DNA from 3 places in the Halobacillus sp. ABR2_026 genome. Region 1 is predicted to be linked to each of the others. Evidence: riboswitches for the same ligand, from Rfam matches in the RefSeq annotation. Region 1 holds a riboswitch; each other region holds the start of a gene.
What was found. A riboswitch is a leader RNA that binds a small molecule or an ion and turns the genes downstream of it on or off. The one in region 1 is predicted to bind thiamine pyrophosphate.
Positions count from the first base shown of each region.

Region 2: linked by a shared signal. The riboswitch ahead of thiT (energy-coupled thiamine transporter ThiT) and the one ahead of tenA (thiaminase II) in region 1 are both predicted to bind thiamine pyrophosphate.
Region 3: linked by a shared signal. The riboswitch ahead of thiW (energy coupling factor transporter S component ThiW) and the one ahead of tenA (thiaminase II) in region 1 are both predicted to bind thiamine pyrophosphate.

Region 1 is NZ_JBSWTM010000001.1:2,139,316-2,146,827, reverse strand. Features, by position in the region: gene ACXADE_RS11105 (D-serine ammonia-lyase) at 1-657, shown strand, start outside; gene ACXADE_RS11100 (PQQ-dependent sugar dehydrogenase) at 728-1,795, shown strand; TPP riboswitch at 1,986-2,094, shown strand; gene tenA (thiaminase II) at 2,251-2,949, shown strand; gene ACXADE_RS11090 (thiamine phosphate synthase) at 2,953-3,567, shown strand; gene thiO (glycine oxidase ThiO) at 3,564-4,691, shown strand; gene thiS (sulfur carrier protein ThiS) at 4,688-4,891, shown strand; gene ACXADE_RS11075 (thiazole synthase) at 4,893-5,660, shown strand; gene ACXADE_RS11070 (thiazole biosynthesis adenylyltransferase ThiF) at 5,657-6,676, shown strand; gene ACXADE_RS11065 (Ltp family lipoprotein) at 6,852-7,512, shown strand, end outside.
Region 2 is NZ_JBSWTM010000001.1:1,492,900-1,500,411, reverse strand. Features, by position in the region: gene ACXADE_RS07785 (DUF1028 domain-containing protein) at 1-36, opposite strand, end outside; gene ACXADE_RS07780 (YflT domain-containing protein) at 205-552, shown strand; gene ACXADE_RS07775 (phospholipase D family protein) at 600-2,048, opposite strand; gene thiT (energy-coupled thiamine transporter ThiT) at 2,295-2,861, opposite strand; TPP riboswitch at 2,951-3,051, opposite strand; gene ACXADE_RS07765 (alpha/beta hydrolase) at 3,133-3,873, opposite strand; gene ACXADE_RS07760 (SDR family oxidoreductase) at 3,824-4,729, opposite strand; gene yfkAB (radical SAM/CxCxxxxC motif protein YfkAB) at 4,937-6,061, shown strand; gene ACXADE_RS07750 (YgjP-like metallopeptidase domain-containing protein) at 6,083-6,664, shown strand.
Region 3 is NZ_JBSWTM010000001.1:3,693,080-3,700,591, forward strand. Features, by position in the region: gene ACXADE_RS18725 (threonine synthase) at 1-350, shown strand, start outside; gene thiE (thiamine phosphate synthase) at 436-1,050, opposite strand; gene thiM (hydroxyethylthiazole kinase) at 1,047-1,805, opposite strand; gene thiD (bifunctional hydroxymethylpyrimidine kinase/phosphomethylpyrimidine kinase) at 1,802-2,608, opposite strand; gene tenA (thiaminase II) at 2,605-3,291, opposite strand; TPP riboswitch at 3,334-3,440, opposite strand; gene thiW (energy coupling factor transporter S component ThiW) at 3,446-3,934, opposite strand; TPP riboswitch at 4,028-4,137, opposite strand; gene ACXADE_RS18755 (DUF3221 domain-containing protein) at 4,250-4,786, shown strand; gene ACXADE_RS18760 (PucR family transcriptional regulator) at 4,806-6,476, opposite strand; gene ACXADE_RS18765 (pyridoxal-phosphate dependent enzyme) at 6,493-7,458, opposite strand.

The DNA of each region.
Region 1 (7,512 bases):
GAGCAAAAGAACTGTTATTTTATAGATGACGAAAATTCCAAGGATTTATTTTTAGGCTATGCCGTGGCTGCTTTGAGCCTTAATGAGCAATTAAAACAGGAGAATATTACGGTTGATGCGGACAACCCCCTGGTGGTTTATTTACCTTGCGGGGTAGGCGGAGGCCCTGCGGGGATCACTTATGGACTGAAGTATGTTTTCGGGGATCATGTGCACTGTTATTTTGCAGAGCCGACCAACTCTCCTTGCATGATGCTTGGTTTAGCTACAGGAAAACATGAGAACATTTCTGTTCAGGATATCGGGCTTGATAATAAGACGGAAGCGGATGGATTAGCTGTTGGACGACCATCAGCTTTGGCTGGCCGGCTGGTAAAAAATATGGTGAACGGCATATATACGATCAACGATGAAAACTTGTACAAGCTATTAGCCCTTTTGCATGATTCAGAAGGTATTTCTCTCGAGCCATCGGCACTTGCAGGCATGTACGGGCCTGCTTCCATTGATATTCAACAACAGTTAGAACACATGTATGGCTCAAGTTTGAGTCAGGCTACCCATCTGGTTTGGGCAACAGGGGGCAGTTTGGTTCCAGATGATATTATGGAAGGTTTTGTTTCCAAAGGAACATCACTTTTACGTCAGAAGGAATAGAGAATCTCACCAGTGCGCTCCTCGTGATTTATTGCTTCCAAGAAGATTGAAAAAGGAGGAATATTTAAAGTTGAAAAAACTCTTAGCGTTATCAATTACGGCCTTCTTTTTAATAACAGGTTGCTCTGATAATTCGGATGGTAATAAACAGGAAGAATCGCCACGACCTGCTGAAGGTTTAGAAGTTATAGCAGATAATCTGAAAGTCCCATGGTCCATCGAAAAAATGGAAGACACTTTTTATTTAACAGAAAGATCAGGGAACATTGTCAAAGTAGAAGATGGTGAAGTAGAGAGGCAGAGCGTAGAGCTTGAAGAAGAGGTATCCACAGCTTCCGAGGCAGGGTTGCTTGGCTTTGTTCTTTCTCCTGACTTTTCCGAATCGAACCTTGCCTATGCCTATTACACCTATGAAGATGGTGAAGAACAATTGAATCGGATCGTAACGCTTCGGTTGGAAGATCGTGGATGGAGAGAAGAGGATCTGCTTCTTGATGGAATCCCCAGCGGTACGTACCATCATGGAGGAAGACTTAAAATCGGTCCTGATGAAAAACTCTACGCTACGGCTGGGGATGCTTCTGATCCTGAAATAGCCCAAGACCTGGATTCATTAGGTGGGAAAATTTTAAGAATGAACGTAGATGGAACGATCCCGGATGATAATCCATTTGAGGATTCCTATGTTTATAGCCTTGGACACCGTAACCCTCAAGGGATGACTTGGTTATCGGATGGTACGATGTATGCAAGTGAACATGGGGATCATGCAAACGATGAGATTAATTTGATTGAAGCGGGTCAAAATTACGGTTGGCCGGTCATCGAAGGCTCTGAAGAACAAGAGGGAATGGTTTCGCCTCTATTCACTTCTGGTGATAACTCCACCTGGGCACCATCTGGAATGGACAATTATGAAGGAAAACTTTATGTTGCAGCATTAAGAGGGTCTGCCGTGTTAGAATTTAATCTCGAAACAGGTGAATATCGTGAAGTGATCACTGGTCTTGGAAGGATTCGGGATGTACAGATTGAGGATAACAATCTTTATTTCATTAGTAATAATACAGATGGTCGTGGAAATCCACAGGAGAATGATGACAAGCTGTATAGAATTTCACTTTCAGGTCTGGATTAACTACCGTATAGTAACCTTTCAAAATCGGTCCATACAATAGAGCGCTTCAGTCACGAAGCGCTCTTTACCATCTTTTCTATGAAAGGTTAGATACTCAAAAACGTTACATCGATAGTTTCATAGTTATCGAGGAATGTTTTGACATTGATCTAGAACATGTTACGATATCATTGAAATCAAAAAATCATAGACGATCCACTAGGGGTGCCTTCTCATAAGGCTGAGATTAAAGTGTAGCTTTAAGACTCTTGGAACCTGATCTGGTTGAGACCAGCGTAGGGAAGTGGCGGTTAGCGTGTATCTTAAGCTACATATCAATATTACACCTGAAACCCCTTTCTTTACGTCCATAAAGAAAGGGGTTTTTTTAATGGCTGGAAATAGAGGCAGAGAGTGTGTGCGTCTTATTTCTTGTTTCCTTGCCCGTGGATCGTCGGGAAAAGGAGAGAATGATCATGAAATTTTCACAGGAGATTCGTAAAGCGGTGGATCCGATTTGGGAAGCGAGTTTCAACCATCCGTTCGTCAAAGGGATCGGAGACGGGACGTTATCCCTCGACCAGTTCCACTACTACGTGCTTCAGGATTCGTATTATCTATCCCATTTTTCGAGAGTGCAGGCGATGGGGGCAGCTAAATCCGAAGACATGAAGACGATGGCCAGTATGGCTTCTCATGCTCAAGGGACGTATGAAGCGGAGATGGAGCTTCATGAGAACTTTTCTGAAAGACTTGGGATCACAGACGAGGAACGGAAGCAGTTCACGCCTTCTCCAACGGCGTATGCGTACGCCTCCCATATGTACCGCGGCGCCTACCACGGGGACTTGGGAGAGATCATCGCTACGATTCTTCCATGCTACTGGCTTTATTATGAAGTTGGGGAGCACTTGAAAGATCATCAGCCGGAGGAACCGATTTATCAGGAGTGGATTGTCACCTATGGCGGAGATTGGTTTCGGACGCTTGTAGAAGAGCAGATCGATCGGTTGGATGATCTCGCGGAAATGAAATCGGAAGCGGACCGTGAGCGGATGAAGGAGTTGTTCGTGATCAGCAGTCAGTATGAATACATGTTTTGGGAGATGGCTTATGTCATGGAAGAATGGCCGTTTGATATGAGAGCTTCTATTGTGGCAGGCCAGGGCGAATAAACCGTGAGACCTTCCATTCACTTGATTTCAACAGGAAGGCAGTCGTTTGCTGAGCTGACGGAGAAGGTGACGGTGGTCCAGCAGGAGGTCGATTTTCTCCACATTCGGGAAAAGCACCGCTCCGCTGCGGAAGTTTTCACTGGCGTTCAGCAGTTGACGGATGCCGGATTTCCGTTGGATCGCATCATCATCAATGACCGGGTGGATGTAGCCAAGGCTTCAAAAAGTGCCTGGGTTCAGTTGACTGGTCATAGCCTGCCTGTATCGGAAGTGAAGCACCATTTTCCAGCATTGAAAGTCGGAAAATCCGTTCATTCTTTACCAGAGGCCATGGAGGCAGACGAAGAAGGCGCGGATTTCCTTCTTTATGGGAATCTCTATCCTACTTCGTCAAAGCCGGGAAAAGCAGGGGAAGGGTTGGAGTCGCTCCGTGAAATCATTCGGCATGTGAAAGGTCCGGTCATCGGCATCGGCGGGATCACCCCCGAGCGGGCCGGTGATGTCATTCGTACGGGAGCTCGGGGCATCGCCGTGATGTCAGGCATATTGCAGGCGGAGGACCCTGTGAAAACGGTACGAGCTTATCGAAAAGAAATCGATGGAGGGAGGATGTTATGAATACGCATTATGAAACGATCGTTGTCGGTGCTGGCGTGATCGGCAGCAGCATTGCCTATCATTTGGCCAAGCGCGGGCGCCGTGTGCTTCTTCTCGATCGCGGGACGGTCGCCGGCAAAGCTTCTTCAGCGGCCGCTGGCATGCTTGGGGCTCAGTCGGAATGGAAAGACGGGAACGATTCGTTGGATTCCTTTGCTACAGCAAGCAGAAAGATGTTCCCGGAGCTTTCTGAAGAATTAAAAGCGTATAGCGGTATGGATATTGGCTACCAGCAGAACGGCATTTATAAAGTGGCTCTCAACGACGAGGAAAAAGAAGAGCTGATCGCGTTTGGGGAAGTTCAAAGAAGGCGCGGGGAAGAAGCGGTATGGATGGAGCCTGAAGAATGGCAAAGGGAAGAGCCGGCGGTGTCTTCCCAGCTGAGTGGCGCGTTGCTTCTTCCGCATGACGGTCAAGTGTCCGCCCCCGATTTATCGAAGGCTCTTGCTTTGTCAGCGGTCGAACGAGGGGCAGAACTTTTCGAGTACACCGATGTTCACAGCTTGATCAAAAAGGGAGAGCAGGTCACAGGCGTGAGAACAACCCGCGGGGACATGAACGCTGATCATGTCGTCGTCGCCTGCGGGGCCTGGAGTGAGGATCTGCTTGGAGATGAGGCATCCGGGATGGAGATGTATCCGGTTAAAGGGGAATGCTTTTCCGTGAAAACGAAGCGCCGGCTCATTCAAGGGACGCTCTTTTCCAAAGGGTGTTACATCGTTCCGAAAGCAGGAGGTCGTCTGGTGGTCGGAGCGACCGAAAAGCCTGGCACCTTTGATGAAACGGTAACCTTGGGCGGGTTACTTCCCTTGTTGAAAGAGGCGGTCCAGCTCGTGCCTGAAATCGCTTTGGCGGAATGGGAGACAGCGTGGAGCGGTCTGCGCCCTCAAACAGCAGCGGGGATGCCTTATTTGGGACCGCACCCGGAATTTCCCGGACTTTTTATCGCGGCCGGCCATTACCGCAATGGCATTTTATTGTCACCGATTACAGGGAAAGTGATGGCAGACCTGATCGAAGGCCATCCCGTTCCTGGAGAATGGCTGACCACTGGAAATCGAACACGTAAAGGAGTGAACCTATGAAACTGCGAATCAATGGGGAATGGCTGGCCGTTCCGGAAACGGTCGCTACGATCGGAGAGCTTCTGGTTCATTTTCAAATCGATCAAAGAGTAGTGATCGTTGAACAGAACGACAACATCCTCGAGAAAGAATCACGAGCCGGTTGTGAGATCCAGGATGGAGATACGATAGAAATTGTACAATTTGTAGGAGGCGGATAAGATGTTGAAGATCGGTACCCAGGCATTTCACTCTCGTTTACTGTTAGGGACAGGGAAGTATCCGAATTTTGATATACAAAAACAGGCCGTGGAGGTATCCGAAACGGATATTCTGACCTTTACCGTCAGGCGGATGAATATATTCGAACCGAGTCAGCCGAATTTTCTGGAACAGCTGGATGTCGAGAAATATACGCTCCTTCCGAATACGGCAGGGGCGAAAACGGCAGAAGAAGCGGTCAGGCATGCGAAACTTGCGAGAGCTTCAGGGCTTTGCGACATGATCAAAGTCGAGGTGATCGGCTGTGACAAGACGTTGCTGCCGGACCCTGTGGAAACGCTGAAGGCAACAGAAGAACTGTTAAGAGAAGGGTTCACGGTCCTCCCTTATACGTCCGATGATGTCGTGCTTGCCCGCCGGCTGGAAGAGCTCGGGGCCCACGCGGTCATGCCGGGAGCATCTCCGATCGGTTCCGGGCAAGGAATCATCAACCCTGAGAATCTTCGGTTCATTATCGAGCAGGCACGCGTACCTGTGATTGTCGATGCCGGGATCGGATCACCGGCAGATGCTGCCAAGGCGATGGAGCTTGGCGCCGATGGTGTGTTATTGAATACCGCTGTCTCAGCGGCAGAAGACCCGGTGAAAATGGCCGGAGCGATGAAGCTGGCGATTGAAGCTGGACGCCTCGGGTATGAAGCAGGCAGAATTCCGAAGAAGCGCTATGCTACAGCAAGCAGCCCGGTGGAGGGAATGAGCCGGACATGAAGGAACGCTATTCCAGACAAACGCTTTTTACTCCCATTGGAGATGATGGCCAGAAGAAAATTAGAGCTAAGCATGTGCTGCTTCTCGGAGCAGGCGCTCTTGGGACAGGCAATGCTGAAGCACTCGTGCGGGCAGGCATCGGACGGTTAACGCTGATCGACCGCGACTATGTGGAGTGGAGCAATCTTCAAAGACAGCAATTGTACACGGAACGGGAGGCCGAAGAACGTCTACCGAAAGCAGTCGCTGCGAAACAACGCTTGTCTGACGTGAACCGGGAAGTACAAGTCGATGCCTACGTCATGGACGCGACTCCTGAAGAACTGGAGCCTTTGCTGAATGACGTCGATCTCATGATCGATGCGACTGATAACTTTGATGCGAGAATGATGATGAACGACCTTTCGCAAAAATATCAGATTCCGTGGATTTACGGGGCATGCGTGAGCAGTTATGGCATCAGCTATACCATCCTCCCAGGAGAGACTCCCTGTTTGAATTGTCTGCTTGACCAAGTACCTCGTGGCGGAGTGACCTGTGATACGGCTGGGATTATCAGTCCAGCGGTGCAGATGGTCGTCGCGTATCAGACGGTGGAGGCGATGAAAATACTCGTAGAAGATTGGCCGGCCGTCAGCCGGAAGCTCGTTTCTTTTGACCTGTGGCAGAATCAACATACATCCATCAACGTATCAAAGATGAAAAAGGAAAACTGCGCGTCATGTGGAGAGACGCCTTCTTATCCATTTTTAGCCTACAGTCATCAGATGAAAACAGCCGTTTTGTGCGGGCGTGATTCCGTCCAAATCCGTCCGCCCTTGAACAGGGAGTGGAACTTAGAAGAGGTCGCTGCTACGCTATCCAGGCAGGAGGGCGTTGTGGAGCAGAACCCATACCTCGTTTCCTTTGCAACGGAAGACAGGCGGATGGTTCTCTTTAAGGACGGGCGTGCGTTGATCCATGGGACGCAGGATGAGGCAGAAGCAAAGACGCTTTATCACCGGTACTTCGGCTGAGTGCCTTCAAATGTATAAAAGAGCGCTTCAATGATGAAGCGCTCTTTGTTTTGGTTCAGCTTATGAAATGGGGTCCCAATACAAACGTTCACATAACCCAAATGAAAAAGGAAAGTATCACTATATTATTAATATACTTGAAGGAGATGTGATAAAAAATCCGAGGAGGTTATCTGTGGACGCATTTTTACTGATTTTAATGTCAGCCGCCTTAGCCGGGATGATCGTCTTTTTTGTTTTTGCCTTTGTAAAAGGAAAGGATTACAGGAGCAGGAACTTTCTAAAAGCAGGAGGATGTCTGTATGCCCTTTTAGTCCTTGCTGCGATTTTTGGCTCTGAGGATGGAGCTTTACTTACTTTCCTGGGTATTTTAATGGTTACAGCTTTATTTGGGATGGTCGCCTTTTTCATTCTCGCCTTCGTGAAAGGGAAGGGGAACAGGCTGCATAACTTCCTGAAATCAGGGGGCTGTTTTGTCGCCTTGCTACTCTTTGCCATTATCGTGGGAACGATCAGTGAGGATGACACGGGTACGGACGAGGCGAAAGCTAATGCCTCCGTAGAGGAACAAGAAGCTGAAGCAACGGCAAAACAGAAAGAGGAAGATCAAGAGCGAGAGGCTAGGGAACAAGCAGAAAAAGAAAAGGAAGAACAGGAAGCGAAGGAACAAGCGCAGAAAGATGAGGAAGAACGAGAAGCACAAGAACAAGCACAGAAAGAACAAGAGGAACGGGAAGCTAAAGAACAAGCGCAAAAAGAACAGGAAGCCAAAGAGGCTGAGGAACAGAAGAAGAAAGAAGAAGAGGAGCGAAAGGCTGAAGAGGAAGCCGAACGGA
Region 2 (7,512 bases), 650 kb from region 1:
ACAAATAGAAAATGTCGCAATGGTTTTTGACTTCATTTCATTCCCTCCCTGTCTACATAGATTTCGGGAAAAAGAGACAATATCCTTCACCCCACTGGACGATCGATGCTCTATAGACGAACAATTTATAGTTTAAACTTTGCCTGTCCGGGTAAATTTCATACCGTAGCAGCTATTAAATAAAGAGAAAGGGAGAGAGATTAGATGAAACCGACTGTCCGTGAATACACCAATGACGAAAAGCTTATGGAAGACGTTAAACGATTGAAGGACGAAGGTATCGACCACAAAGAAATCTATATCCTGTCCCATGACGATGACCGTACCGACCGAATCGCTAAGAACGTTAATGCGAATACAATCGGACTTTCCGAACAGGATTTAAAAAATGTCATCAGCAATATTTTCAGTAAACAGGGCGATGAACTACGTACTAAACTTCAGGAAATTGGGCTTTCTGAAGATGAAGCTGAAGAATACGAAGAAGATATGGATGAAGGGAAAGTCCTGCTGATTGTCACGAACCCATCGAAAGCAGAAACATTATTATAAGAGAAACAAAAAAGGAGCACACCGGACGGTGTGCTCCTTTTTTCATATCAATAAGTCGTAAACCATGTCCATTTCTGCAGATAATACGTGGCATAACGAATAAATGTTAAATTGTCCTGATACTTGTTGTACTCTGCAGTATAATGTCCATCTTCGTTGTTCCAGATCCGCTGGAAATAGTCATCCACTTCTTGGAACACCTCTTCTTCCCCGTTTCCTTTAATGACCACATCCGCTTCCAGGTTCAAGTTGGCCAGATTTCGTCGTGTATAATTGGCGGAACCGGCGATTATGAGATCGTCTTCCGGGTGATCGATGTATAGCATTTTCGTATGGTACTGCTCCATATCCGTATCGTACCAGCGCAAGTTGATGTTCTCATTTCCAAGTCTCTGTAATTCGGCAGCCACAGGCAAATTCGGAATACCGGTTTTCTCATGACCGAATGCTGTCTTGTTCGGATCCATGATGATATTCACCGTAGCCCCCCGGTTAGCGGCTTCGTCTATGCTGTTCATAATTTTCTTGTCAGCCAGGTAATACATGCCGAGCCAGACCCTATCGTCCTCTCCTGCGTCAGATAGTCCATCAAGTATCGACTGATAGATCTTTCCTTCCGTGACGAACCGGGTGGATAATGGCCCTTCCTTCTCTTCCCATTCGATATCTTCATAATCTGGGAATTCATCTCCTCCGGAATAGCGGACGACGGCTTCCTCCGCTTCCAGGATATCTTTGATGATCGGCCCCGTCATCTTGAAGGCCACATTCTCGTGATAACCGCTTGCATCATGAGGATTTGCCGTCGAAACGATAGCCGCTTTTTCTGTGGCCAACAATTTCCGGTGGTTCGCTTTAATATTCAACAATTTCATGTAGGAACGAAGGGTCACTTTTGGTGCTTCTTTTGCAAGAGGGTTGCTAATCCAGCCGTCATCACCTGTTCCCATCCAGGAAAACAACAACCGCCATACGCTTGAATACAAGGGATTTGAATCTCTCAACCGGTTCAAATCCGTCAACACAACTTCCACACCGCCTTCTTCCAGACGTTTAATGGTTTCCGACTCATATGATCCGTAAACCGTATTGATCTGATCGGTTATGAAAACGACCTTCAAATCAGGGACCTCTTCTTTCCTCTCTAACACAGCATCCACCAATTCACTTGAAATCGGAGGAAACTCCACTTTTCCATTGGTATATCCATTAAATAAAAACATGTCCGCAACGATGAATTCATCTGCTTCTGCAATCGTCTGGTTGATCTCTTCAAATATTTGAAGATCATGGACCGTTTCACCGGCTTCATTTTCATAAGTAAGATCCCGATAAAATTCAATATCTTCCATCTGGTGCTCTTCGCCTTCATAGGCAATCCCATCAGGCAGGGTCTTCCATGAGGTGTGGTAGGCAATCGTTAGACTAAGAACAATAAGAATAAAGACAACGATCCAAAACCACTTTCGTTTACCTAATCGTTTTAAACGCTTCATAAGAGGCCTCCTAAACTAGAGTGCTCCTCTTATTTTCACTTCTATGGCAGGTTTCAAACCCCGATTCGACAAAAACATGATTAGGATTCCACCATTTAATCAAATGCGAGGGTCGATATTGAACATATCCCTGTATAACCAATTTCGTCCGTCTCCCTTTTCCTATCGAACCTTCACTCCTACAACCCCCCCAGAATAAAAAAATCCCCTATGCGATCGCGAGGATCGGACAGGGGTTGTTCATCATTAATGGGTGATTAGTTTGGGACGCTTTACAAAAAGAAGACTTACGATGATGCTGCTAAGGATGAACGCTGGCAGCATATACCCGCCGTTGTAAACGAGGGAATACAACCAGACGGGCTGACCTTCCGGAGCAAATTCTCCGTAGAAGACGATTCCTGCGAAGAAGTGTCCGAAAAAGCGCAGAACACTTCCGATCAGACATCCAACGACGATCCATCCGACCAACCGACGGGACTCTTTCGATTGAATCGCCTTCCATAATGGTGCAGCCACTAATCCAGCTGTCCCGATGACAGCAAAAGCTACCACATAGTCAAGAAAAGCCTGGACGGGTGTCATGATGTAGGCGCCTGTCAATAGTTGATAAAGGCCCAGCAGCAATCCGGTCGTAACACCGCCTTTTAATCCCCAGCGGAAAGCCATGATGAACACGGGGACCATTGCGAAGGAAACAGAACCTCCCTGCGCCCATAGTTTGAATGATAAAAATGGAATAATATCCAACAATAACGCGAGTGCTGAAAAGATCGCGACCTCGACGAGGAACAATACCCGGCGATTTCTCATTTCAACATTCCTCCTTATAAAAAGACACAAAAAAAGCAACGCCAAAGAGGGAAGCTTCCTGATGGAGGAGTCCCAATTTCGCATTGCACCATCAAAAAAGCCGCCATCCCTACGCCAGTATTAACTGACAGGTTCGAAGGGTCTGAACATGACATTCACTCTCAGCCGGAAGGCTCCCCTTGAAGGCTTTAAACCGTTTACTTTTCCTGATTTGTATCTATTATAATAAATTTTCTATAAGATTACAAAGTCTTTTCTATTTCCCGGGCAATCATTTCGTATTGGTGTACATTTGAAAGAACTCCATCGTCCGTTCCAGAATCATGTCTTTATCATGATCGAGGGTAGCGACATGGTAGCTGTTTTCAAGATGGATGATTTCCTTGTGTTCAGAAAAGACCGATTCAAAAATGACTTCTGAGTTGTTAGGCGGTACGACATGGTCTTCGTCAGATACGAAAATCATGATCGGACAATGGACTTCATCCAATCGCGGTTTCACCTTTTCCATCAATTGAACAAGTTCACCGATTGACTGAACAGGTGTCCGCTCATAAGCCAGTTCCACCGTTTCAGGGTCTTTGATATCTGACCCGATCGCTTCGATAAACCGCTCTTCTGACTCTGAACTGCTTTCCAGTGCTGGAATATCGATGGCAGCGTTGATCGGGATGACTCCCGCTACATCACGGTATTCACTCGCCATATATAAAGCAAGGGTTCCTCCCATAGAAAGACCGACGACGAATATTTTCGAACACCTTTCCTTCAACCAGTCATATCCTGCTTCGACCGACTGGACCCAGTCATCATGGGTGGTCGATTCCATATCCTCCGCTGTTGTCCCGTGGCCTTTAAGGCGGGGACAATGGACAGTATAGCCAGCCCTCGCATACGTCTCTGCCAGAGGTTTCATGCTCTGTGTCGTGCCAGTAAAACCATGACATACAAGAATTCCTACCTCATTCCCCTCGAAGCGCATCTCCTCTGCTCCATCCATCACTTGTACCATTGTACCGCTCCCCTTTCGCTTCTGATTTCCCAAGAATTTTCTGCAAGACGGTCTTCTCCAGCCACTTCCATGGCACTAAACGTTTAAACCATACATTGGTGCGTACCCCTGGTCCGATTGGATAACGCAGTTTGACCAGTTCTTCTTTATCCATTAATCCTGCCATCAAATCGGATACATCCTGAGGATCACCGGGTGTTTCTTTGTTTAGAGCATCCCACAACCCTTTTATGTAAGCAGCGTATGGAGATCCGGGGTCATGTAATGTTTCCGGGATCTCGAGTCCAGTCGACCAGATATTCGTCTGATAGGAGCCGGGTTCAATCAAGACAACGTCGATGCCGAATGGCTTCACTTCGAAACGGAGACTTTCTGATAATCCTTCCAAGGCATGCTTCGAGGCTACATAGGCTGACAGCCCAGGGAAACCGATCAGACCGCTGACGCTGCTTACATTCATGATCTTTCCGCTCCTTTGTTTGCGCATCACCGGGAGCACGGCCTGCGTAACAGCAATGACGCCGAACACATTCGTCTCAAATTGATGGCGATACGTGTCAAGAGGCACTTGTTCCAGGAACCCTCCGACGGCGTACCCTGCATTGTTGACAAGCACATCCAAGCGTTCGAGTTCATTCACCTTTTCCGAAAAACTTGTTAATGACTCAGAATCAGTCACATCCAACTGCCAGACATCGATCCTGCCGCGTACAGTCTCTTCCAGGTTGTCAAAAGCAACAGCTTTATTCACATTTCTCATCGTTGCAATGACATGAAAACCTTTCTCTGCACACTTCAAAGCGGTATGAAAGCCAAAACCGCTTGATGCTCCTGTTATAAGTACCGTTTGTTCCATGTTTTGAATCCCCCTTGTGCTATTCGTTACCCCATATCATTCGATATGACACCCGCATTATCCTCCATCCTTGCTTTCGGACAGCATCCGTGTCCCTTCCCCCCTTTGATGAAGATACATAATGTATGGTTTTTGTCATATTAATGTTAGAATGGTAAAGGTTATCGACCGAAACAAATTTTTTATAGAAAGGAAGTTTCATATTTTATGAGTACGAACATGAAGCTTCAGGCGCTTACCCCGTCCTATGACCCTTGGGAAGCGTATATGGATGTGGAAGAACACGGAAAAATGACGTTATCCAATATTGAATTTACGACGACGACACTTTGCAATATGCGATGTGAACATTGTGCTGTCGGCTATACCTTAGGAGCCAAGGACCCGGAAGCTCTCCCCATGGACCTGATCAGAAAGCGGTTGGACGAGATTCCCCACTTGCGGACGCTCAGCATTACAGGTGGAGAGCCCATGATGTCTAAAAAATCGGTGGAAAACTATGTCCTGCCTTTATTGAAATATGCCCATGAACGTGGGGTCCGTACCCAAATCAACTCGAATTTGACGCTTCCATACGAGCGGTACATTCCGATCATTCCTTATTTGGATGTCTTACATATTTCCCACAACTGGGGAACGATCGAGGAATTCATCCATACCGGTTTTGCGCGTATGGAACGCAAACCTTCAGAGGAAAACCGGAAAAAATTCTTCGACCGGATGGTGGAGAACTCTCAGCGGTTGTCCGATGAGGGTGTGATGGTATCGGCAGAGACAATGTTGAATAGACGGACGTTCCCATACCTTGAATCGATCCATGATCACGTCAAAGAAATGAAATGTGCCCGACATGAGATTCACCCGATGTACCCCGTGGATTTTGCCAGCAGTCTGGAAACCCTCAGCCTGGAACAAATGCGTGATGGAATCAACCGTCTGCTCGATCATCGGGATGAGGATATGTGGATGCTGTTCGGTACCCTGCCGTACTATCCTTGCAGTTCCTCACAGGACGACCTTAACATGCTGGAGCGTCTCTATCGTGAAAAAAATGTGACGGTAAGAAACGACCCGGACGGACGTTCCCGTTTGAACGTCAACATTTTCTCTGGAGATATCATCGTCACTGACTTCGGCGACGAACCAGGGCTCGGCAATATCCAGAACACGAACTTGGAAGATGCCTATAAGAACTGGATGGCTACGGATACGGCTAAAAGTTTGAACTGTCACTGTCCGGCCGTCAAATGCCTTGGCCCTAACGTACTCGTGAAGAACACGTACTACGAGGGTGTGGATTTTCAGGAACGAAAAACGAACATTACGTTGTAAGTCAGAAAGGATGCCGTTGCAATGCCGACTGTAAACCATTCAGATGGAACGATCATCTACAAGGTGATCCATCAGGACGTCGCTTTCATCAAAATCTATATCGATGATTTAAATGGAATCGTCGTGACCGCTTCCCCTCAAAAGGAAGCAGCGAAAGTCCATGCGTTCGTTGAAAAAAAGGCAGATTGGATTTTTGAACGATGGCAAGCGACCCATGATGATTTATATGGAATCGACCACCTTTCACCATCAAAGCAAGAGAAAATTACGTACCTTGGACGTTCCTATCGTTTGAAAGTTGAAAAGGCTGATGCGCCTTCTTTCGCCTTTCAACAAGGGACCTTCCGCTTCAGCTTCCCCAGTGATTGGACGGAAGAGGAAACGGCAGAAGTGCTACGAAAGGAAGCCGCTCGTTGGCTCTATAACAAAGCGCGCGAGAAGTTCCCTACCCTATCAGAAGGAACGGTTAAGGTCGAAGAAGACAATTGCCGCCTCGGATTCAAGGAAGCAGAGGCCATCCAACTCAATTGGAGGCTCATTCAAAGACCGAAAGCAAAATTAAAAGAGACCCTTGAACATCTTCATTTGGAGTACACCTTTTAAACAGGAGGGTCTCGCACGTCATTTATAAACTCTCCATTTTCAAAAAGGCTCTGTTAAAATTTAGTGTTGCTATTACTGCAAATAAGGAACCTCCAATTTTATGGAAGTTCCTTTTTTATATTTGGCTTCTTCTACTAAAGCTCCCGTTTGTGGAAGACTCAGCTTCGAGATGTTTGTGTGATTCTAGGGGGCTCCGGGAAAAGGTTCGCTTTCCATGGGGCGGGCGGTGAGCCTCCTCAGGCTACGCCTTCCGGGGTCTCACCTGTCCCACACGTCCCATAGGAGTCTCACCGTTTCCCTCCGCCCCCTTCCCTTATAAGTGTCTCGAAGCCACTTTAAAAAGGGTGAGCTTGAATGGTTGAGGTTCGAACATCTGTATGGATTCGTAAGTTTCCAATTCTTCTCTCCTAGGCGGGCAGATCATACGTAGTATCAAGCATTTGCGTATGCTAAACGTTCATGGGGTAGAGATGATATCATTCCCTTCTCTTAACCATACAAGCTGATTTTTTAAGTAGTGGTTTCGAGACACTTATATGGCAAAGGGGCGGAGGGGAATGGCGAGACTCCTATCTTAAGTGTGCGGGCGCCTCGTTCAGCGGCGTATGGACTGGACTGAGCTGGAGGAGATAAAGGAAACACGAAGAACGAAGGGATTCGATGTTGACTTATCGTACAGAAGCGAGGGAAGTCTCACTAGCCGCTAGGCGCAGAAACCGGATATCTACGAGGAAGAGAGTGCTTGGTGAGACCCCGCAGGACATAGTCCGAGGAGGCTCACCGCGCTCCCGCGGAAAGCGAGTCATCCCCCGCAGCCCCTTGGCTAGATCAGGGTCTCGAAACCCCCA
Region 3 (7,512 bases), 1.6 Mb from region 1:
AAAACTCCAAAACGACAGCTTTTGGTATCAATGTCCCGAAAGCCATCGGTGATTTCCTTGTCCTTGAAGCTTTGTATGAGACCGATGGATGTGCAGTATCCGTAAGCGACGAAGACCTTTTGGAAGAACAAAAAACGGTCGCTCAAAAGGAGGGCGCATTTGTCTGCCCAGAAGGAGCCGCTGCGTTTTCTGCCGCACGCAATCTCCGCGCTGATGGATGGATCTCCTCAACAGATGAAGTGGTTGTGCTCAATACGGGTGCCGGCATCAAATACCCTGATACCATACAAATGGATATCCCGACTCTCCAACCGGAAGATCGTTTGAACGATCAAAAAATCAACAATTGAACTTTACAGCCTATTCGCAAACGATGCATACATAGGCCATAGACAGAAAAAAGGAACGCATGGCCTATGCGTTCCTTTTTTCTGTCTATATGGAGTTTACTGCAGCAGCGATGTTTTCTGCCTGGGTGATCGCTGAAATGACAGCCACCCCATCCGCCCCTGCTTCGATCACTCTTGCGGAATTCCCAGGGTGTATCCCTCCGATCCCTACTACCGGCAGGTCCGGATGTCGTTCCTTTACAACTTTCACCCACTGTGGTCCCACGACCGGGCTGGCATCTGACTTTGTATTCGTTTCATACATAGGGCCAATACCTAAATAATCAATATGGTCAATGGGACTGGATGCTAACTCAGAGCGATTGGATACCGAGAGTCCAATGATTGTTTCAGGAAATTTCGACCGGATTTCCTCTACGCTCCGATCATCCTGACCAACATGGATTCCATCTGCCTTCAGGGCATCAAATAACTCGACATCATCATTGACGATGAACAACACTCCCGCTTCCGCGCATCGCTGACGAAGCTTATGCCCGAGGCTGTACTTCGCCTCTCCCGACAACGCGCCTTCCCCTTTTTCTCTGTATTGAAAGCAAGTAATACCTGCTTTAAGTGCCTCATCCAAAATAGTCAAAGGGTCACGTTCACAGTTTTGACTCCCCATAATAAAGTATTTTCTTAGTTTTTCAGCATTCATGAATCTTCATCCTTTGCCAGGGCATCTATAAAACGCGGGAGAAAAGTGCCAGGCCCCCCGACATCGGGATGGGAGGCCGCCTGCTCCGCTGCCCATCCATAATGGCTGAGTATAGCAAGCACTTTTTCTAACGGGCGGCCTTCGACTGATAAACCTGCGGCCAGCAGAGATCCTAACAAACAACCAGAACCTGTAACTTGCGCAAGGTAAGGATGTCCCGTTTCATTGTAAGAGAGTTCCCCATCGATACACACGACATCTTTCTTCCCTGTACATACGGCACCTGTCTGATATTGTTCCGCCACCCGTCGGACGATGGACTCTTGATCCGACGCTTCTGAGGAATCCACCCCTTTTGTTTCAACGTTTACACCGACGAGATGGGCAAGTTCACCCGCATTCCCCTTAATGACTGTCGGGCTAACTTCCTTCAGAATTTTTTTACAGACTGTGGACCGATAGGAAGTCGCTGGGGCACCCACAGGATCAAGTACGACAGGGATCCCAGACTCATTCGCTACTTTCCCTGCGAGTATCATCGCCTCAACCTGCTCCTCATGCAACGTACCGATATTTAATAAAAGACCTTGAGATAAACGGGTGATATCTGGAGCATCCTGCTTTGCGTTGGCCATGATTGGAGATCCTCCAAATGCCAACAGGCCGTTTGCTGTAAAGTTCATGACCACTGCATTCGTCATATTATGAATGAGCGGCCGCTGTTCTCTTACTTGTTGGATGACGTGATTTTTCATGGTTGATTAACCTCCTTACGTAGGGCAAAATGATTCGTCGGCCCGTTTCCTTTCCCTAAATCAAAGGAGTAACGGATGGCCTCGGTTACGAATTGCTTCGCTTCTTTAACGGCCTGAGGAAGCGGGTAGCCTTGACTTAAATACGCTGTAATGGCAGCAGAATACGTACAACCGGTGCCATGAGTGTTGGAAGAATCGATGCGTTCAGCCTCAAATTCATAAAATTGCTTACCATCATACAGAAAATCGATCGCTCTTCCTTTAAGGTGGCCCCCTTTGATCAAGGCAGCTCCAGCCCCGAATTCCTTCACGATGACTTCAGCTGCTTCTTTCATATCCGCTTCTGTCGCAATATCTCCCCCGACCATCACTTCCGTTTCGGGAAGGTTCGGGGTGACAAGGGCTGTCTGCGGCAAAAGATATTCTTTTAAATAACGCTGATCTTCTCTTTCTATCAATGGATCGCCACTTTGAGCGACCATGACCGGATCCATCACATATGGAGCATCCAGATCTGACAGCCATCCACTAATGACTTTCATCATTTTTTTATTCGCGATCATTCCCGTTTTTAATGCATGCACAGGCATATCCTCCGACACGGCCCTTAATTGGCTTTCTATGAATTCTTCAGGCAGGTGATGGACATCTTTGACCCCCGTCGTATTTTGTGAAACAACGGAAGTGACGACACTCATTCCATAGCTTTTCAACTCCTGAAATGTTTTCAAATCTGCTTGAACCCCGGCGCCTCCGCTCGGATCTGTACCGGCAATCGTCAAAGCACAGGACACGTCCCTCATCGTACTCCCTCCTTTTCACAAGGCCACTGTTCCTCGGTGTAAGCCATTTCCCAAAAGGCATATTCCAACTGGCAGCTTTTCCTGAAGGCTTCTCTCATCCGCTGCTTTTCAACTTCTGAAGCGTCTTCCGCGTATGCATCCAGACGTTCACACAACACGCTGGTGAGGCTTTTCACATCCGCATCGGCATAAAATTGGATCCATGGATAAAAAGGATGGCCGTCGTCAGGTTTGAATGTTTCCATCAATTCAACACCGATCTCGTAATACGTCCACGGGCATGGGAGCAAAGCGGCCAAAATTTCTCCAATGCCGCCATGATGAGCATGGTAGAGCATATGCTTGATATAATGATCCGCGGTCGGAGGCAGTGGAAAGCCTTGAAGTTCTTCGTAAGGAACGCCGATCTGTTCACAAAAGTTGTTGTGAGGATGAACTTCACTGTTCAGCACAAAATCGATTTGTTCGTTAAAAAGTTGAATATCTCTCCGATCCGTAGACTTAGAAATAGCTATTCCATAAACATGCATAAAGGCATTCAAATACTCATAATCAGCTTTGATGTAATGAGTCAAAGCATGTTTCGTGACTTCTCCCTTTCCGATTCCCTGAATGAAAGGGTGATTGAAAATGGCTTGATAAACATCCTGGTTTTCTCTTCTTATTTGGTTGGAAAAAGACATGGTAGAGCCTCCTATTATTATCGGAAGCTACTAGAGGACAGTAGAGGACTAATACTACTTCCCTCCGCCGGCATGACCCGGATCAGGTAGTAAGGGACCAAGGAAAATGATCCTTATCTCAGCGATTACTCGCGCCCCTAGCAGTTTCCGTGTATTATGGTTGTAAGATCATATTTTCCTTTTTGACGCGTGATAGAATGAAAGAAGCAATTAACGCTCCAGAAACACTACTCACGAGGAACGATGGAAGGAAGGTTAATGCACCTGCACCACTTCCCATCAGAGCATGTGCAATCGGTACTGAAACGAATGCCCCGATGACGCCGGTACCAAGTACTTCACCAATCACCGCAGACCTCTTTTTCTCATAAATCCGATAACAAATTCCAGCAAGTAGAGCACCGAACATTCCGCCCGGAAAAGCTAGAATCGTGCCTAGCCCCAGTAGAAAACGCAGCATACCAATAACAAAAGCGATAGTGACCGCCGGAACAGGACCAAGCACCACTGCCGCGATCACATTTACAGCATGCTGTACAGGATAAGCTTTGGCTATCCCTGCAGGGAACCAGAGAAGCTGTGCGCCGATCGTCCCCATGGCGACAAGGACAGCCATCGTAGTGAGCACCTTCGTATTTTTCATAGGTCACCTCCCTCTTTGAAAGAAGCTGAACAGGTTATAACAAAAAAGCCAGATCCTTAGAGGACCTGGCCTGGTATGCAGTAAGTCGATACATGTATCGTCAGACTACTTCCCTCCGCTGGTATTAACCAGATCAGGTTCATAAGAGTCGGAAAGTTTGTCTACTTTCCTCTCAGCCTATTCAGGCCCCCCTAGTAGTTTCATAAATCTATTCGCTTGTTGATTATCATCATAACAAAGTTGGATGTTTCTGTCATGTGAAACTTTCTCTACCATTCAAACGTCTTCATAAAGTAGAAAAGGAGTGTGGGAAACATGAAAATCATAGGGATGCTTGGAATGTCGATCATCATTTCTTTTTTTCTCAGTAGTTGCGGCCTTTTATCAAAAACGGAACCAGTGGATGTAGAGGAAGTGGATGCTGAAACTGCTGCTCCTGATATAAGCGGGTTCGTCATGGCCCAGGAAGAGGACAGACTTCTTGTTGTCACCCCAATGAATGATGGATCTAAGGATGAAGGACGAGCCATGTGGGTATCCGATGTGCCTGAAGGCCAATGGGTGGGAAAACAAGTGGAAGTCTGGGTGGATGGGGCGATTGCTGAATCTTATCCTGAACAAGCAGCGGCAGAAAAAGTGCTGGAGCTTGAAATGAGTGAAGTCCAAGGGGCAGACATGAAAGCATCTGAAGCTTTGTCCACAGCCTTATCTGAAAAAGGGCAGGCCCAGACCGAAGTTCTCATTGTTTCTTTACTTTCCTTTGATGAAGAAACCGACCAGTGGACGATTACACTTGATCAAAGGGGAACAGGACAGGAGAAGTGGAAAACCACCGTTAAGGATCAAAAATAGAGCGCCATCCCTGGGCGCTCTAGGCATCTACTTTTTTCAGGATCCACAGCCTTACACTCAGCTCCAGTAAAAAGAGATCATCCGCATTCAGAAGGGACAAGCCCGTCAAATGCTCAATATTTCTCAGTCTGTGAAGCAGAGATTGACGGTGAAGGTTAAGGGCACGAGCTGTCTGACTGACATTGCTGTTGTATTTATTATAGACCATAAACGTATGGATCAATTCTGTCTGCCTCTTCTGATCATAATCAATCAGCTTCTCTAGAGTATCCGATACGATGGTGCCGATTTCCTCTTCATGGGACAGGGCCATCAGTAACCGATTCATTCTCGTATCACTGAAAAATGTCCGTTCACCCTCCTCATGCTGCTGACCAATTTTCAATGCCGTCGCTGCTTCTTCATAACTTTTATGAAAGACCTGGTAGCCTCCTTTATGACAGGAGATTCCCCAACTGATTGTAATCCCCTTCAACAGCTCATGAAGTCTCCGCTCAATCAAATCCAGAAACTGATTCGCAATTTCTTCAAAGTCCGGACGGTCCGTTTCTAAATAAACGATCACTTCACCTTCATCAAACGTCGTCATCGTACGCCTTTGGAGAGTATCTCCTGCGTGGGTGATTTCCTTTTGAATATAATAATTCCGGCTGTTGATCGAGGAAGACTTCACATGGGATCTTGTGGCATTCGGTTTCTCTTCTTCCGCAGGAACGAAACGAATATGACCGACCAGGCAGATGTACGGTTTCTCTAAATCATAACCGAGGAGCTGTGCCTTCGACAAAAGCGCCCGATCCATTTCCTTATCCTGCTTTGCTAAGTCTAATAAAAAGTTGTCTTTCAGCCGTATTTCCGTCATTTCAATCGCGTTTTCTTTTACAAAATAAAGGGCGCAGGCTGTGAGGGCATGTTCTAAAATATGGAGATTCACCCAGTTCAAATCTTTTTCATCCTCGGGCTTAAAAAGGATATATCCCTGCTTTTTATAGTTCGATAAAATTGTCAGCTGATAGCATTTTTGATCTTTAAACTCATAGGTTTCAATGTAATGACACAGGGGGTGATCACTCTCCAGTTGCGTTTGGACGAGAACCCCCTCCTTCGAAGGCTCATTCCCATTCAGAATATCAATATAGTAACGATCGAAATACTGATTGGACCGGACCTGTTTGTTATGATCACTGATGGCTGTGGGGATACCTGTTGTTTGATAAACAATGGTAGTGATCTCCTGAAGCCCTTTCCCATTTAGGACACAGTTGATCAATTCCTGACGTATTTCTTCTGTCCGTTGCTGCTCATTCTGCTTTTCCTTACTGATTAGCCGTAATACATCCTGCAGAATATCCCCAAAGCGGATCTCCCATGGTATTTCCATGACGATCAATTTATGTTCCTCAGCAAGCTTCAACACCCGGTCCGGAATTTTATACAGATGACGTCCTGTGGCAAATGCGAGAATGGATGCTTCCGAACGAATGACATCTTTCACATACTCTTCGAGTGCAAGAACATCGTCTGCACACCCTACTCCTGTACTTAAAACAAACTCATTGTTCCTCACAAAGTTCTCTACAGGTGTTTCAATGACAGATATCCAGTCCACCTCGCGCTCATACAATTCTGTCTGAACTTTCGCCTGTTGGAATACTGGAAGTTTCAAAACCTCTTCCACCGCAACCCCCATCTCCACTCCTCCCCGCTTACGAATTAACAATGAGTCCTTGAACAACCTCATGGTCGATATTGTTCCCACTCATGATGACCACGACCTTCTGATCTATCCGGGAACTCCTGTGAAGAAGGTGTCCCACACAAGTCGCAGCAGCTCCTTCCACGACCATTTTATGATGTTCAAGGACAAAGAGCAGTCCTTCCTCAATTTTCGATTCTTCTATTAAGACACCTTCATCCATATACTTTTGAGTCATCGGAAAGGTGAACCGATTGTCCGTTCCGATTCCTCCGAGCAAACTATCGGCCAATGTAGGCTGTTCCTCGAGGATGACCGGCTTTCCATGGCGGAGACTCTCCTGCATGACTGCCCCTTTTTCCATCGTTACACCGGTAACATGGATAGAAGAATCTATAGATTTCATTACAAAAGCAATTCCTGATAACAGCCCTCCTCCAGATAAAGGGATCACGACTTCATCCACACCCGGACACTGTTCCATAATTTCCAGAGCAATCGTTCCCTGACCTGCAATGATAGCCCGATCATCGAAAGGCTTGATCACTGTCTTTCCTTCCACTCGTTCCAATTCACTACATCTTGCTTCCGCATCATCCTGACTCTTCCCGACCACCTCCACCGTTGCGTTTAGATCTTCCAAACGATTCACTTTCGCTTTGGGAACACGATCGGATATACAGACGGTACAAGGAATTCCCAGCTTGTCAGCTACATAAGCTACCGATATGCCATGGTTACCTGTCGAGAACGTCGTCACCCCTTTTTCCAAATCCTCCTGGTCGAGAGTCAGCATTTTATTCGCCGCCCCTCTGAGTTTGAAAGAACCGGTGGGATGGGTATGTTCAAGTTTCAGATGAATACGCGCCCCTGTATGTTTTGAAAGCGGATCTGAATAAAAGAGCGGGGTAGGTTTGACGAGGGAATCGATTCTCTTCTTCGCCTGCCACACTTCCCTGAGAGAAAGGCTGATCATCCTATATTTCCCCTTTCTGATATGGATGTTTTCGTTTTGAATTTTCAGTTATTT